DNA from 4 places in the Pantoea sp. GW821-FHT03E06 genome. Region 4 is predicted to be linked to each of the others. Evidence: predicted binding sites of a transcription regulator. Region 4 holds the regulator's gene; each other region holds the start of a gene.

Region 1 (4,366 bases), 380 kb from region 4:
AGTTCGGCTCGAACTGCTCCGGCTGGCTACGCAGCGCAGGTAAATAGTGATTGCCACCTTCGGCAGCGGTCATGATAAAGGCCGCCGAACGCGCGATTTCAGCATTGGGTAAGCTGACTTCCTCCACGGCATTTAACGCTTTGGCGACCACTGCCACAGCGGCGCGCGCTTCATCGCTGCACCAGGTTGAGAAGAAACCACCGAGCACTGCGCTGCGCACGCCTTCTGCGCCGTGGCGCAGTAAATCGCTGACCGGCGCAACCGGCTGTGCGGCCTGGAAGGCATCGCTGGCGTCGGCGCCTTGCAGAGTGTCATACACCAGGCTCAAATCTTCCACCGACCGGGCAAACGGGCCGATGTGATCGAGACTGGCGACAAACGGATGGCTGCCGCTGCGCGACAGGCGACCAAAAGTGGGTTTTAAACCGAAGATGCCGCACAGCGAAGCGGGTACGCGGATCGAACCGTTAGTGTCGGTGCCGAGTGAAAAGTGCACCAAACCCGCTGCAACCGCCGCCGCCGAACCGCCGGACGAGCCGCCCGCCACGCGGGTTAGATCTCGTGGGTTGTGCGTCGCGCCATAATGGGTGTTTTCGGTGGTAAAGCCGTAAGCGTAGGCATCCATATTCAACATACCGGAGAGCAGCGCGCCGGACTGACGCAGTTTGCTCACCGCCCAGGCATCTTCGCGTGCCGCGGCGCGATCGCTGAACAGGCTGGCACCGGCTAAAGTGCTGTGTCCAGCGACATCAAACAGATTCTTTACCGCATACGGAATGCCGGCCAACGGCGCTAATGTCTCGCCGCGCTGGCGTTGCCGATCGAGTTGCTCGGCTTCACGCAGCATGCGTTGGCCGGTCACTTCGGTCCAGGCGTTGAGCGCCGGGTTATGTTGCTCAATCGCTGCCAGCGTCGTTTGTGCGATCTCGCGGGCGCTAATTTCACCCAGGCTGAGCGCCTGATGCAGGGCGTTAATCGATAATGACGACAGTTTCATGGATGGAACACTCCCGCCACTTCCAGCCGATCGTCGAGCGGCAGCGCCATCAGCGGCTCGGCCATCGCGGCGATGCGATTAAATTGCGTCAGCAATTCGGCACGGCGCGCATCGTCCAGCTCCAGCGCCAGAATCTGCTCCATTTGGGCGATATAGGAGGCCCAGTCCGGTTGTGAACTCATCAATAATCTCCGTTAGAAACCGGCGGCGCTGCCGTTGCTGCGCGGATCGAACGCGCCTTCCAGCATGCCGTTGTTATGTCGAACGATGGCACCCGCATGGCCGACCACTTCACTGAAATCAGGCAGCAGTTCCACCTCATGGCCGAGCGCGCGCAGCTGCTGCACCGTTTCCGGTGCGATGCGGGCTTCAAGCTTGAGCGAGTCCGATGATTGTCCCCAGGTGCGGCCCAGCAGCCAGCGCGGCGCGCTCACTGCCTGTTGCAACGGCTGCCCCTGAATCACATGGCGCGTGAAAATCGCCGCCTGGGTTTGCGGCTGGCCGTCGCCGCCCATTGAGCCATACACCATGGTGCGGCCATCTTTAAGACGCGCGGCGGCGGGATTAAGCGTGTGGAAAGGCTGTTTGCCCGGCTGCAGCGCCAGTAGATGGTCGGGCTGCAGGCTGAACGCAGCGCCACGGTTTTGCCAGGTGATGCCGGTGCCGGGCAATACCACGCCGCTGCCGAATTCGTGGTAGATGCTCTGGATAAAGGAGACCGCCAGCCCGCTGCTGTCCATCACGCCCATCCACACCGTGTCGCCGGGTCCGCGCCCGGTGCCCCACGACGCGGCTTGCCTGTCGTCTACCTGTGCCGCCAGCGTGCTGAGATGTTCGGCGTCCAGCAGGCTCTGCACATTAATGTCGATGTGGCGCGGATCGGTGATGTGCTGGTCGCGCAGCGCGAAGGCTTTTTTGGTGGCTTCAACGATGCGGTGCACGGTTTGTGCCTCATCGGCGTCTGCCATAGCGAGCCGATCGGTAATGCCGAGGATCGCCAGCGACACCAAACCCTGCGTCGGCGGCGTCATGTTCCAGATATCGCCTTCGCTGTGTGCCAGATGCAGTGGCGTGCAGCGCCGCGCTTGGTGGGTTTGCAAATCTTCCAGGGTGATCGGCATCCCAAGTGCGGTCATTTCGCGCGCCAGATGGTGCGCCAGTTCGCCGCGATAAAAACTCTCCAGCCCGTGATCGCACAGCATGCTCAGCGTATTGGCCAGCGCCGGTTGGGTAAAGCGGCTGCCCGCAGTCGGTACGTTGCCATCTGGCAGGAACGTGGCGGCGAAACCGGGCTGATGCTGTAACTCCTGCTGCTTGGCAGCAGTAGCGGCGGCTTGCGAAGCGGTGACCGGAATGCCGTCGGCAGCGTAACGAATCGCATCGCGCAGCAGGCGCGTTAACGGCAGCGGCGCGGCACCGAGTTCCTGCGCCAGCGTTAAGGCTTCCTGCCAGCCGCTCACGGTGCCGGCAACGGTTAATGCCGCTTTCGGCCCGCGATGCGGAATATGGGTTTCGCCGTGATAGAAATCGACATGCGCCAGCGAACCGGCCGCGCCGCTGGCGTCAATGGCGATGGGATCGCCGTTAGGTGGCACCACCAGCCAGAAGCCGTCGCCGCCCAAACCGTTCATGTGCGGATAGACCACGGCGATGGTGGCGGCCGCAGCCACCATCGCTTCAATTGCGCTGCCGCCTTCACGCAGCACCGCTAACGCGCTTTCGCTGGCAAGATGATGCGGCGTAACGGCCATGCCTAACGGCGCCATATTGCTCTGTATCATAGTGAACTCTTTCTCTGTAATTACTTGTAGGGTGCATCTGACAGGGGTCGCCATAAATGGCGACCCTACAACAGCACGGTGCAGGTTTTGTAGGGTGCGCATTTATGCGCACCTGGCCGCTGTTCGCCACGAATGCGACCCTACAACAGCACGGTGCAGGTTTTGTAGGGTGCGCATTTATGCGCACCTGGCAGATCCTGCATAAACCTAAGCAAGAGCTGTTCCAGTTTTGCTCGGACATCAATCTGGATCGATTTATGCTAGCTTGTGATGAAACAAAAGTTACAGGACCGATGATGAAACAACTTGATGAACGACTTCGTAGTCACTATCCGCAACTGTCGCCGCAGGAGCAGCGCATTGCCGACTTCGTATTTGACCATTTTGATGACCTGATCAGCTACAACAGCGCCGAGCTGGCGCGATTGAGCGGTGTCTCAAAGGCCACGGTCAGTCGTTTATTCAAGCGTCTCGGTTACGAAAAATACAAGGACATGCGCGATGAACTGCGCATCCTGCGCCAGAGCGGCATGCCGCTCACCGACAATCGCGATGCGGTGCAGGGCAACACCTTGCTGTCGCGCCACTATAAGCAGGAAATGGCCAACCTCACGCAGTGGGTCAACAGCATCGATCCGCAGCAGTTCGGTGAGGTGATTGCGGCGCTGGGCGTGGCTAAACGGGTGTTTATCATCGGCATGCGCAACGCGTATCCGGTGGCGCTGCACCTGCGTCAGCAGCTGATGCAGGCGCGTCCACAGGTGCATGTCCTGCCGCAGCCGGGCCAGACGCTGGGCGAAGAGCTGGTGGACATCACGCCGGAGGACATTGTAGTGGTGATGGCGTTTCGCCGCCGCCCGCGCATCATTCGTCCGCTGATGCAGCAGCTGCAGCAGAGCAACATTCCGGTGCTGGCGCTGTGTGAGCCGCAGGCGCAGGGCATCATTACGCTGGCGCGCTGGCAGCTGTGTGCATCGCTCGATAGCGTTTCCGCCTTTGATAGCTACGCCTCCGCCATGAGCCTGATTAATCTGCTGGCCAACGCTTTGCTACATGAAATGTTGTCGCAGGGGCGTCAGCGCATCCATCAAATCGCCGATCTTTATCAGCATCTCGACGAGCTGGAACACCGTTAACGGGCGCCATTTTGGTGCGTTGCACTGTTTTAGATCGTTAACTTCCACGGGCGCTATGCCCGTTTTTTTCGCCTTGTATTCAGTAAAACCTCATTTTTTCCTCTTTCTTTCCCTGACGCTGCGGTTGGCACATTAGTTGCAGAATGATTCATCAAGAATCTTTTGTTTCACGTAAACTCACCGGGGTGCATAATGAAAAAAGTATTATTAGCGGTAGCGGGCGCGGCTTTGCTGATGGCGCAGGTCGGTAGCGCGATGGCCGATCAGTTGCAGGATATCCAGAAGCGTGGCGTGATTCGCGTGGCGGTACCGCAGGATTTCCCGCCGTTCGGCTCGGTGGGCACCGATTTGCAGCCGCAGGGCTACGATATTGATATGGCGAAGTACCTCGCCAAACAGATGAAACTGAAGTTGCAGCTGGTGCCGGTTTCCAGCGCCAACCGCGTGCCCTA
Region 2 (4,366 bases), 3.6 Mb from region 4:
GCTCAATGATGATGCGCGTGTACTCATGCAGCGAAGGATCGGGCAATGCGCGGGTAAGCAGTTGCGCGGCACCACGTAATCCCCCCAGCGGGTTTTTTATTTCATGCGCCAGACCGCGGACTAAGTCGCGGGCAGCAACCTGCTGAGCATGCTGAATTTGTTCCTGGCTAAGACGACGTTGATTATCCATCGGCGCCATTTCCAGCAGAATAAAGCCATCCGGTAAACGCTGTGCCGTCAGCGACATAATGTGCGCGCGGCCATCCACCACTAAGGTGACTTCGCTATCGGTAAAGCCCTGGCCAGCCCCGAGACTCTCGCTCATCACCTCAATATTCAGCGAAAAATAGCCGGTTAATTCCGGTAATGGCGTGCCGAACAATTTACGTGAGCTTTGCGCCAGTAATTGCTGAGCCGCCGGATTGGCGTAATGGATAACTAAATCGTTATCGACCAGCAAAATACTGTTGATTAGGGAGTTGAGAATCTGCCCCGCGTCGGGCAGCGTGCCAGTTGCCATACAGCGTTCCTCTGCACTAATTTAGTGCATTATAGCCTTACAGGACGGAAATCTGTGCTTCGAACCATGAATACGCGGAGAAAAAAGCCCATCCGGAGATGGGCTAAAGTTTCCACGGCAATATAAAATCTTCGGCGTCTTTTACACCCCGCTGCGTTGGCTGCACTCGTTCCCCCGAGTCACTGAGTTATCTCAGCTCCCCGGGATCCTCTCGATTGCCGCCTTGCGGCGATGCAAAGTCCGCGAATCTTTAATGCTGATTAAACGCTGTAGTACAGCTCGAACTCAACGGGGTGCGGAGTCATACGCACGCGGTCATTGTCGGCTTTACGCAGTTCGATGTAAGCATCGATGGCGTCATCAGTGAACACGCCGCCACGGGTCAGGAACTCGCGGTCTTCGTTCAGTGCGTTCAGTGCTTCTTCCAGAGAACCTGCAACTTTTGGAATCTCAGCTTCTTCTTCCGGTGGCAGGTCATACAGGTTTTTGTCCATCGCATCGCCAGGGTGGATCTTGTTGATAACACCATCAAGACCCGCCATCAGCAGCGCGGTGAAGGCCAGGTATGGGTTAGCCGCTGGATCCGGGAAGCGTGCTTCGATACGGCGTGCTTTCGGGCTAGCAACCACTGGGATACGGATAGAAGCAGAACGGTTACGGGCAGAGTAAGCCAGCATAACCGGTGCTTCGTAGCCTGGGACCAGACGCTTGTATGAGTTGGTGGTTGGGTTTGCCAGGGCGTTGATCGCTTTAGCGTGCTTGATGATACCGCCGATGTAGAACAGAGCAGTTTCAGACAGGCCGCCGTACTTGTCGCCAGAGAACAGGTTCACGCCGCCTTTTGACAGGGACATGTGGCAGTGCATACCAGAACCGTTATCGCCGAACATTGGCTTAGGCATGAAGGTTGCCGTTTTGCCGTACGCGTGAGCAACGTTGTGCACCACATATTTGTAGATCTGAATTTCGTCCGCTTTTTTGGTCATGGTGTTGAAGCGGGTTGCCACTTCGTTCTGACCAGCAGTGGCGACTTCGTGGTGATGTGCTTCAACCACCAGGCCCATTTGCTCCATGGTCAGACACATGGCAGAACGGATGTCCTGCGCGGAGTCAACCGGTGGCACTGGGAAGTAACCGCCTTTCAGACCTGGACGGTGACCTTTGTTACCGCCTTCGTACTCTTTACCGGTGTTCCATGCGGCTTCGATATCATCGATAGCAACGTGTGAACCTGAAGTAGAAGAACCGAAACGGATATCATCGAACAGGAAGAACTCTGGCTCTGGTCCAAACAGCACGGTATCCGCGATGCCGGAAGAACGCAGGAACTCTTCTGCACGCTTAGCAATGGAGCGCGGGTCACGATCGTAGCCCTGCAGTGTGCCTGGCTCAAGGATGTCGCAACGGATGATCAGGGTCGAGTCTTCGAAGAACGGATCCATCACTGCAGTGGTTGCATCCGGCATCAGCACCATGTCTGATTCGTTAATGCCTTTCCAGCCACCGATGGAGGAGCCATCGAACATTTTGCCTTCTTCGAAGAAGTCAGCGTTAACCTGGTGAGCAGGGATAGTAACGTGCTGTTCTTTACCTTTGGTATCGGTAAAACGCAGGTCAACAAACTTAACTTCATGCTCGTTCATCATCGAGAGAACGTGTTCAGCGGACATACTCAACTCTCCTGGAAATGGTCATTATCGTCATGGTGAGAGAACTTCGTTGCCGGGAATGCGCCACTACTGCTGACCACTCCTAACCAAAGATCTCGGCAAGCTCTTTCAACCGTTTTATAACTGTCGTTATCGCTTGAAATAGATAAAGCGAATTCTGTGCCAACTTTATGACAATGGCGAAAATGGCGCTACAATGCGCGCTTTCGTGAGTCGAAGGCTGCACCAGGATGGATTTCCTGCATTGTTGTGGTGCAACACGGATGAAGATAAGCACCAAATTGGTGCAAAACGCCACCGCAGTGCAGATTAATGCACCGTAAATGGTGCTAAAAACCAGCGCTACGAGAAACTTTCGGCGAAATCTGTGATCATGTTCAGTCTTCCGCTTAATCCGTGTACAATACCGCGTTATTTCTATAATGCCTGAGGCAAAGCTGTGATCGAAAATTTGCGTAACATCGCCATCATCGCGCACGTTGACCATGGTAAGACCACCCTGGTTGACAAGCTGCTACAACAGTCCGGTACTTTTGATGCTCGTACCGAAGCGACTGAGCGCGTAATGGACTCCAACGATTTGGAGAAAGAGCGTGGGATTACCATCCTCGCAAAAAACACCGCCATCAAATGGAATGATTACCGTATCAACATCGTTGATACCCCAGGACACGCCGACTTCGGTGGTGAAGTGGAGCGCGTCATGTCCATGGTGGATTCGGTGCTGCTGGTTGTAGATGCGATGGATGGCCCTATGCCGCAAACCCGCTTCGTAACCAAGAAAGCATTTGCTCATGGTTTGAAGCCGATTGTGGTTATCAACAAAGTTGACCGTCCGGGCGCGCGTCCTGACTGGGTTGTTGATCAGGTATTTGACCTGTTCGTTAACCTGGATGCGACTGACGAGCAGCTGGACTTCCCGATCATCTTCGCTTCGGCGTTGAATGGTATCGCGGGTCTGGAACACACCGACATGGCTGACGACATGACCCCGCTGTATCAGGCGATCGTCGACCACGTTTCTCCACCTCAGGTTGAAGTTGAAGCGCCACTGCAGATGCAGATCTCGCAGCTGGACTACAACAACTATCTGGGCGTGATCGGCATCGGCCGCATCAAGCGCGGTACCGTTAAGCCGAACCAGCAGGTCACTATCATTGATAGCGAAGGCAAAACCCGTAACGGTAAAGTCGGTAAAGTACTGGGCCATTTGGGTCTGGAACGTATCGAAAGCACCCTGGCGGAAGCGGGCGATATCATCGCTATTACCGGCCTGGGCGAGCTGAACATCTCTGACACCATCTGCGACACGCAGAATGTGGAAGCGCTGCCGGCCCTGAGCGTCGATGAACCAACCGTAACCATGTTCTTCAACGTCAACACCTCGCCGTTCTGCGGTAAAGAAGGTAAGTTCGTGACGTCGCGCCAGATCCTGGAGCGTCTGAATAAAGAGCTGGTACACAACGTGGCACTGCGCGTTGAAGAAACCGAAGATTCTGATGCGTTCCGCGTGTCAGGTCGTGGTGAGCTGCACTTGTCGGTGCTGATCGAAAACATGCGTCGTGAAGGTTTCGAGCTGGCGGTATCCCGTCCGAAAGTTATCTTCCGTGAGCATGAAGGCCGTAAGCAGGAGCCATTCGAAAACGTCACCCTCGACATCGAAGAGACCCATCAGGGTTCTGTGATGCAGGCAATGGGTGAGCGTAAAGGCGATCTGAAAAATATGGATCCTGATGGCAAAGGCCGTGTACGTCTCGACTACATGATCCCAAGCCGTGGCCTGATCGGCTTCCGTAACGAATTCATGACCATGACTTCTGGTACCGGTCTGCTGTACTCCACCTTCAGCCACTACGACGACGTGCGTCCGGGCGAAGTGGGTCAGCGTCAGAACGGCGTACTGATCTCGAACGGTCAGGGTAAAGCGGTAGCGTTCGCCCTGTTCGGTCTGCAGGATCGCGGTAAGCTGTTCCTGGGTCACGGTGCGGAAGTGTATGAAGGCCAGATCATCGGTATTCACAGCCGTTCTAACGACCTGACAGTAAACTGTCTGACCGGTAAGAAACTGACCAACATGCGTGCGTCAGGTACTGACGAAGCAACCACTCTGGTTCCACCGCAGAAAATGACGCTGGAGCAGGCTATCGAGTTCATCGATGATGACGAACTGGTAGAA
Region 3 (4,366 bases), 550 kb from region 4:
CCGAAAGTGGTTTCGAACATCAAAACAGCATGCCGCAGGTGCCGGGCCCGGAAAATCTCCCCTCGGAACAAGACTTAGCGAAAAAGCTGGCCGCGCACTTGCCGCTCAAGCTGAAAGAAAAATTCCTCGCCGAACGTCCACTCGATATCCGCCCCGTGCAGATTCACAACCCGCTAAAAGGGCACGTTGACGAACCGGTTCGCCAGGTGTGGATCCGCGCCAACGGCGAGCTGCCAGAAGATCGCCGTATTCACCAATACTTGCTGGGTTATGCTTCCGATCTCAACTTCTTACCCGTTGCTCTGCAGCCGCACGGCAAAGGCTTCCTTGAGGCCGATATGCAAGTCGCCACCATCGATCACTCTATGTGGTTCCATCGCCCGTTCGACTTATCAGAATGGCTGCTGTACAGCGTGGTAAGTACCTCTGCGTCCAGCGCACGGGGCTTTGTGCGCGGTGAATTTTACAAGCAGGATGGCACCCTTGTGGCAACCACGGTACAGGAAGGCGTGATGCGCCAACGCGACGCATAAAAAAGGGGCGAAATCATCGCCCCTTGTACTTTTTATAGTTTTAGCGCACTGCTCTTCTTCAGCCCGATACTTACTGGTTGTAAGCGTTCTCGCCGTGGCTGTTCACATCCAAACCTTCACGTTCCTGATCTTCCGGAACACGCAGGCCAACAATCATATCCGCCAGTTTGAAGCCGATAAAGGCAACAACTGCGGTCCAGACGATGGTTACACCAACGCTGAACAACTGCACCCAAACCTGATGTCCCATGGTCACGCCTTCTGCGTAGCCCACGCCGCCCAATGAAGAGGAGGCAAATACACCCGTCAGGATACAGCCGAGGATACCGCATACGCCGTGCACACCGAACACATCACACGGGTCATCAACGCGCAGCCATCTTTTCAGCGTCGTCACGCCCCACAGACCGGCTAAGCCACCCGCCAGGCCGATGATCAGCGCGCCGCCGACACCAACGTAACCACAGGCAGGAGTAATCGCCACCAGACCCGCGATGAAACCTGAGCACGCCCCCAACAGAGAAGGTTTACCACGCACCGCCCATTCGCCAAACACCCACGACAAAACAGCGCCCGCAGTTGCCACGACGGTATTCAGGAAGGCCAGCGCAGCGATTTCGTTCGCAGAGGAAGCTGAACCGGCATTAAAACCAAACCAACCGACGTACAGGATCGCAGTACCGAGGAACACCATCGGCAGGTTATGCGGTTTGAACGCTTCTTTACCGAACCCTGCACGCTTGCCAACCAGGTAAGCCCCCACCAAACCAGCAACTGCGGCATTGATATGGACAACGGTACCACCTGCAAAATCGAGCGCGCCATCTTGTGCCAGCAAGCCGCCCGCCCACACCATGTGTGCGATTGGCAGGTAAGCCAGCGTCAACCACACGACGACGAAAATCAGCACCGCAGAGAAGCGAATACGTTCTGCCAGAGCGCCCACAATCAGACCGACGGTGATACAGGCAAATGATGCCTGGAAAGCCACGTGAATATATTGGTAGAAACTGCCCATCACGGCTTTCAGCTCAATATTCTTCAGCATCGCCCACTGGAAGTTCCCGAAGAAGGCGTTGCCTTCACTGAAGGCCAGTGAGTAGCCATAAATCACCCACAGCACGCATACCAGCGAGAAAGTCACGGCAACCTGGGTCAGCATGGAGAGCACGTTCTTACCGCGGATCAAACCGCCGTAGAACAAAGCGATACCCGGAATGGACATGAACAGTACCAGCGCGGTACAGATCATCATAAAGGCATTATCGGCTTTATCGGCTACGGCAGGCGCGGCCGCCATGGCCAGCGAGGGTAACAGCGCGAGGCTGGTGAGGCCCAACTTCGTCATTACTTTATTCATTTCTTTCCATCCCATCACAATTCAGAGCCCCAGTTACAGTGCTGCTTCGTCGGTCTCGCCGGTGCGAATACGAATGACGCGCTGCAGTTCCGCGACGAAAATCTTGCCGTCGCCAATTTTGCCGGTATAAGCGGCTTTGCTGATAACATCGACCACTTCGTCGAGTTGATCGTCCGCAATAGCGATATCAATTTTTACTTTTGGCAGGAAGTTAACGCTGTACTCGGCACCGCGATAAAGCTCTGCGTGACCTTTCTGGCGACCAAAACCTTTAACTTCGGTCACTGTCAGTCCCTGAATGCCAATAGAGGATAAGGCTTCACGCACGTCCTCCAGCTTAAATGGTTTGATTACCACGGTAACCAGCTTCATACGTTCCCCTCCGGATAAGAAATTGAGTGAGTCTTCGCGGACACGTAGGGATATAAGCAAAGGCTGTGCCATAAATAAAAAAAGTGGAATGTCAGTAGAATAGGCGCGCTGCATCACGCTTCGTTATGTGAAGCGCGACGCAATTTTGGCAGAGGGAAAGAGTAAGGTGTTGCAAAGTTGCACTGTTCTGGTGCCCACAGCCTCAAAGCAGTGCATCAATACAGAACATTCCGATAAAACTGTGCAAAAAAGGTGCAGATCACCCTTCAGCATGTACGGGAATGCCCGCTGCGAGTTCATCGCCAGCCTGCTGCAGCTGATACATTTGCCAATAACGTCCCTGCTGAGCCAGCAATTCAGTATGCGTACCGCGCTCAACCACCTGTCCACGGTGCAGCACTAAAATCTGGTCGGCTTCCGTGATGGTGGAAAGCCGGTGTGCAATCACCACCAACGTACTGTGCTGCCGCAGAGCGCGTAATGCGTGTTGAATTGCTTGCTCAGTCCCGGAATCGATATTGGCAGTGGCTTCATCAAGGATCAGAATCTGCGGCAATGACACCAGCACGCGCGCCAGTGCCAGCAGCTGTTTCTGTCCAACCGAGAGGTTATTGCCCTGCTCGCCAAGGCGCGTGTAAATCCCATCAGACATGCTGCGCGCCAGCGATGCCAGCTGCACGGTTTCCAGCGCTTGCCACACTTGCTCTTCTGGGATGTCGCGCCCTAAGCGGACGTTGGCCAGCAACGAATCTGCCAGCACCACCGGATCCTGCTGCACCATGGCGATGCTTTGGCGCAGGGCTGCGTGTGATAGCAGCGGCAACGGACGACCATCCAGTTCGATAGTGCCGCGTGTTACCGGATAATAGCCCATTAACAGGTTGGCTAAGGTACTTTTCCCGCTGCCGGTATGCCCAACCAGCGCCACAAAATTGCGCGCTGGCACGTCAAGATTAATATTGCTCAGTACGTCGCGGTTATCACGATAAGCAAAGCTCACATCGCGCAGGGAAATCTCTCCTGACGCCAGCGGCCGATCATCTGCGCCGTAGCCTTGCTGCACGGCATCCATCAGTTCAAAAATGCGTTCGCCTGATACCACCGCCTGTTGCAGCATCGACTGCTGCGTAGTTAATTCAATCAAGGGTTCATTGAGTCGGCCAAGATACGTGATGAACGCATAAAGCACGCCAACCTCAAACACGCCCGGCGTGGCGAAGCTAAACAGCATCAACAAACCGCACAGAATCATGGCGGAGAACAAGCTCAGCAACGGACGCAACAGAAAACCGTCCAGCCGCAGCGTTTCCATCCGCGCCAGATAGTGCGAACGACTCGCTTCGCCCATGCGCTCACCAAAACGTGCCTGCTGGCGAAACTGTTGGATCACGCTCATGCCGTTGATCACTTCATTGAAACCGTTATTAATGTCGGCCAGATAGCTGCGCACGCGGCGGGCAATTGGCGTACTGAAGCGTTGATAAATCATCATCACCGTCAGCACCAGCGGGAAAATCACCAGCGCCACCAGCGCCATACGCCAATCAAGCGAGAACATCGCCACCAGCATCGCACCAATCAGCGCAGCAGCACGCAATACGGTGGCGACCACGGTGACGTAAAGATCTTTGATCACTTCGGTGTCATTAGTGACGCGCGAGATTATTTGTCCGACCGGCTGCGTATCAAAAGCGCTGAGCGGTTGACGCAGCGCCGCGTTCATCACATCAACGCGCAGCTGCTGCACTACGCCAATGGCCGCACGGTTAAACAGCAGCGCCTGAAAATAGTGCAAACCGGCCGCCAGCAATTGCAGTAGAACGAAGCTCACCAGCAGCCCAGCCGCAATCCCCCACGGCATCTGATGTTTCGCCACCAGATTATCGATAAAGTAGCTGACCAGCACGGGCCCGGTAACTTCCGCAGCAGCTGCAATCCACAGCATTCCTACTGCCAGCCACAGCGATTTACGCCACGGTTTGCCATACGCCAGTAATCGTTTCAGCGTTGGCCATAAACGTTGTGATTTAGCCACGGCGTGCTCCTTCTGCCACTTCATCCTCATCTAATGCGGCTTCTAGCTGCTGATAGCGGTACATAT
Region 4 (4,366 bases):
GGTCCGCGGGTACCAGAAGGGCAAACAGCAGGTCAACCGGCTGGTTATCAACCGCATCGAAAGCGATGGGCTGATCAAGGCTGATAAACACCCCTACGGCGCGCAATGTATCTTCTTCCAACTTGCCGTGTGGGATAGCAATGCCGTTGCCAATGCCGGTACTGCCCATGCGTTCGCGGGTCAGGATTGCTTCGAAAAGCGTCTGGTGCGGCAGATTGAGCTGCTTCGCTGCTAGCTCGCTGATAATTTCCAGCGCGCGTTTTTTACTCTGGCAGTGTACGCCGCTACGGGTACAGTCCAGTGAAAGGACCGAGCTCAATTCCAGTGTCAGATCGTTGTTCATCATCGTTTCACTTGCGAGTTCACATAGCCGCGGGGATCAGGCAATTAACTGCATTGCGGTTCGCCCGTTGGCGCTTGCGCAGATGACAAAACGGGGCGGTTAAACCCGCCCCATTTTGCTCTAAGTGCCGAATCAGTCAGCACTCTGCAAGCGTGAAGGTTAGTGTTTTTTCAGTTTGTCTTTATGTTTGGTCAGCTGACGGGAAAGCTTATCGATTAACCCGTCGATGGCCGCGTACATGTCTTCCGCTTCCGATGTGGCGTGCAGCTCTCCGCCGTTGACGTGCAGTGTTGCGTCCGCAACCTGCGTCACCTTCTCTACTTTTAGAACAATATAAACCTGATTGATATGATCAAAATAGTGTTCCAGTTTGGCAAATTTGGTATTTACAAATTCACGCAGAGGTTCGGTAATCTCAACGTTAAGTCCGGTCAGGTTTAGCTGCATAGGTCTTCCTTCTTCGTTCGGTCAAACCAATTGTTTGCGCTGGTTTGATGGCGGTATAGATAAAGACTCGCGATATTTAGCAACCGTACGTCGCGCTACCATGATGCCCTGTTCAGATAACATGGAGGTCAGTTTGCTGTCGCTCAAGGGTTTTGCGGGATTTTCCGCGGAGATCAATTTTTTCACCAGTGCGCGAATCGCCGTGGAGGAGGCTTCGCCGCCGCCCTCGGTGTTGACGTGGCTGGAGAAAAAATATTTCAACTCAAAGATGCCGCGCGGACTGTGCAAGTATTTCTGCGTGGTCACGCGTGAAATGGTGGACTCGTGCATATCAACGGCCTGGGCGATATCTGCCAGCACCATCGGGCGCATATACTCCTCGCCCTGCTCAAAAAATGCCTGCTGTTGCTCAACGATACAGCGTGTCACTTTGAGCAGCGTATCGTTACGGCTCTCGAGGCTCTTAATCAGCCATTTGGCTTCCTGCAAATTACTGCGGATAAACTGATTATCGCTTTCGTTACGTCCGGCACCGCCCATCGCAGCATACTGCTGGTTGATTTTCAGGCGCGGCATGCTGTCTGAGTTGAGTTCAACTGTCCAGCGCTTGCTGATTTTGCGCACCAGAACATCAGGAATAACATATTCTGGTTCGCTGGTGTTGATCGATTGACCCGGACGCGGATCGAGCGACTGAATCAGCAGCATCGCGTCTTTCAGTATCTCTTCTTTGAGACGCGTCACGCGCATCAGACTGCGGAAATCATGGTTAGCCAACAGATCGAGATGCTCGCTGACAATCAAACGGGCTTCCGCCAGCATAGGTGTTGCGGACGAATATTGAGAGAGCTGTACTAACAGACAATCACGTAAGTCGCGCGCACCTACGCCAACGGGATCGAAACGTTGCACGCGCTTAAGCACGGCTTCGACTTCTTCCAGCGTCAACTCTTCATCACCAATACTGTCATAAATGTCTTGTATAGTGACGGTGAGATAACCGGTATCGTCAATGGCATCGACAATCGAGGTGGCAATCGCGCGGTCCGTATCGCTAAAAGGCGTTAACTCAACCTGCCACATCAGATAATCCTGCAGCGATTGGGTGGTTTCGCCCTGATAGATCGGCAGCTCATCGTCCTGGTAGTCGGTACCTGTGCCTGAAGGGGTTCCCGCGGTGTAGATTTCGTCCCAGGTGGCATCGAGCGGCAACTCTTCGGGCATATCTTTCTGTTCAAGTGCTTCACGCGTATCTAGTGAATCACTTTCCTGATCCTGAAATTCGCGCGCATCGACTTCTTCATGCAGATCGGTTTGTTCAAGCAGCGGATTGCTTTCCAGCGCCAGTTGGAGTTCTTGCTGGAGTTCAAGCGTAGAGAGTTGCAGCAAGCGGATAGCTTGCTGCAACTGTGGTGTCATCGCCAGCTGTTGGCTGAGCCTGAGTTGCAAACCTTGCTTCATAATTCGGTTAGAATTTCCTAAGCAAACGTAGGGTGTTACGACACCTTATCAGAGTCTGAACTCTTCGCCCAAATAAACACGCTTAACCTGCTCATCTACAAGAATTTCATCAGGTGTGCCATGGGCAATCAAATGCCCCTGGCTAACAATATAAGCGCGTTCACACACCGCGAGGGTTTCACGCACGTTGTGGTCGGTAATCAGCACGCCAAGGCCGCTGTCACGCAAATGCTCAATGATTTTCTTGATATCGATAACGGAGATGGGGTCAACGCCGGCAAAAGGCTCATCCAGCAGGATAAACTTCGGATTAGCCGCCAGCGCGCGCGCAATCTCCACACGACGGCGCTCACCGCCCGATAACGCCTGGCCCATGCTGTCACGCAGATGCGCGATGTGGAACTCTTCCATCAGTTCGTTAGCACGATCCTGGCGCTGCTCTTCGGTCAGATCATCGCGAATCTGCAGCACCGCCATCAGATTGTCGTACACGCTCAAGCGGCGGAAAATCGAGGCTTCCTGAGGTAAATAGCCGATGCCGCGGCGTGCGCGTGCATGCAGCGGCAAAATGCTGATGTCTTCATCATCAATCACGATGCGGCCGGCATCGCGCGGCACAATGCCAACCACCATGTAAAACGTGGTGGTTTTACCGGCACCATTTGGGCCCAGCAGGCCGACAATCTCGCCGGATTTTACCTGCAGACTAACATCTTCCACCACGCGGCGGCCTTTGTAGGCTTTCGCCAGGTTTTCAGCGATCAGTGTGGCCATAGCAATCAGTTACTCTTTTTAGGGCTCGCGGACGAGCCGTTTTTATCCTGCAGCTGCGACGGTACCAGAACGGTGGTCACACGCTTACTTTCACCCTGGCTAAATGCCTGCATTTTCTGCTCTTTCACCAGGTAAGTGATACGATCGCCTTTAATATTGCTGTCCTGCTGCTGAATAAAGGCATTGCCCGTCAGCTCAACAAAGTCGTTCGCCAATTCGTAGTGCAGTTTACTGGCATGGCCCTGAACCGGCTTGCCGCTGTCCTGCATTTGGTAAAAGGTGGCAGGATTACCATAGGCATCAACGATGGTTTTCTTGCTGTCGCCGCCAGGACGTGTGACCACGACTTTATCGGCGGTAATCTTGATCGAACCCTGGGTAACAATCACGTTGCCGGTAAAGGTCGCGACGTTGCCTTGCAGGTCCAGCGCCTGATTAACGGAGTCAATATTAACGGGCTTGTCTGAGTCGCCGGTCAGCGCCAGGGCGGGCAAACTCGTTGCCAGCAGGGCACTCACCAGCAATAACTTAAGGCTGTTTTGGTTCATTTTGGATTTCATAGGAAGTTTTGACCTTTTCAAGCAGCTCAGCATTTTTCGTCCGTAAATTGCCGCGCATTTTCATGCCAGTGGAATTAAAACTGCGGCCAAAAAGGGTGACTTTATCGTCAGACGTCACGTCCTGGGTGACCAAATTTACCTGAGCGTTATCGGTAAGAATGCGCTCAAGCTGTGAATCCTGGGTCAACGTATTGACGACGACATTGCCGTAAAGGTAAAGCATACGATCTTTAGTCAGCTTTGCCTTGTCAGCACGCGCTGACCACGTCGGCACTTTGTTTTCGTCATAGGTGGTCATCACCGGATTATCGAACCAACTTACCTCATCGGCTGAAAAGTAGGTCACTTTATCTGACACCAGCTTATAACCCAGTGCGCCTGTGGGGTTATACACCACAGTATTGGATTTTTCGCTGGTATACGTTGGCTCTTGATTGTTCGTCGCCACCGGCGTTTTGTTGTCATCCTGGTTGGTGAGATTCCAGCCGATCAGCACCAACGCGATCAGGGCCAGAATCAGCGTCATCCAACGCCTGCTCTTACTCATATTGATTGCCCTATGGCATCCTCAAATTTGTTCTGCGCAATCAAAATCAGATCGCACAACTCACGTACTGCGCCGCGGCCACCGGCAATGCGGGTAACATAATGCGCGCGCGGCAGCAAAATCGGGTGGGCATCCGCCACGGCAACGCTCAAACCCGCCTGCGCCATTACCGGCCAGTCGATCAGATCGTCACCGATGTACGCCACCTGTTCGGCAGATAACGACAGTTTATCC

What was found. Region 4 encodes sigma-54, which starts transcription at its own class of promoters, with help from an activator protein. Its sites were predicted from a motif close to GTTGGCACANNTTTCGCTNT; they were not measured.
Region 1: a site for sigma-54 is predicted at 2,987-3,006, ahead of AC07WB_RS03990 (gamma-glutamyltransferase family protein). Genes of this name have one in related genera too.
Region 2: a site for sigma-54 is predicted at 2,338-2,357, ahead of glnA (glutamate--ammonia ligase). Genes of this name have one in related genera too.
Region 3: a site for sigma-54 is predicted at 2,319-2,338, ahead of glnK (P-II family nitrogen regulator). Genes of this name have one in related genera too.

What each region holds. Positions count from the first base shown of each region.
Region 1 is NZ_JBWKUG010000001.1:880,829-885,194, forward strand. It holds gene AC07WB_RS03980 (AtzE family amidohydrolase) at 1-997, opposite strand, end outside; gene hpxX (oxalurate catabolism protein HpxX) at 994-1,179, opposite strand; gene AC07WB_RS03990 (gamma-glutamyltransferase family protein) at 1,192-2,778, opposite strand; gene hpxU (MurR/RpiR family transcriptional regulator HpxU) at 3,075-3,914, shown strand; gene AC07WB_RS04000 (transporter substrate-binding domain-containing protein) at 4,107-4,366, shown strand, end outside.
Region 2 is NZ_JBWKUG010000001.1:4,128,663-4,133,028, reverse strand. It holds gene glnL (nitrogen regulation protein NR(II)) at 1-520, opposite strand, end outside; gene glnA (glutamate--ammonia ligase) at 781-2,190, opposite strand; gene typA (ribosome-dependent GTPase TypA) at 2,630-4,366, shown strand, end outside.
Region 3 is NZ_JBWKUG010000001.1:1,056,692-1,061,057, reverse strand. It holds gene tesB (acyl-CoA thioesterase II) at 1-533, shown strand, start outside; gene amtB (ammonium transporter AmtB) at 604-1,893, opposite strand; gene glnK (P-II family nitrogen regulator) at 1,927-2,265, opposite strand; gene AC07WB_RS04795 (SmdB family multidrug efflux ABC transporter permease/ATP-binding protein) at 2,525-4,300, opposite strand; gene AC07WB_RS04790 (SmdA family multidrug ABC transporter permease/ATP-binding protein) at 4,293-4,366, opposite strand, start outside.
Region 4 is NZ_JBWKUG010000001.1:503,977-508,342, forward strand. It holds gene ptsN (PTS IIA-like nitrogen regulatory protein PtsN) at 1-343, opposite strand, end outside; gene hpf (ribosome hibernation promoting factor) at 503-790, opposite strand; gene rpoN (RNA polymerase factor sigma-54) at 812-2,251, opposite strand; gene lptB (LPS export ABC transporter ATP-binding protein) at 2,300-3,025, opposite strand; gene lptA (lipopolysaccharide ABC transporter substrate-binding protein LptA) at 3,031-3,585, opposite strand; gene lptC (LPS export ABC transporter periplasmic protein LptC) at 3,554-4,132, opposite strand; gene kdsC (3-deoxy-manno-octulosonate-8-phosphatase KdsC) at 4,129-4,366, opposite strand, start outside.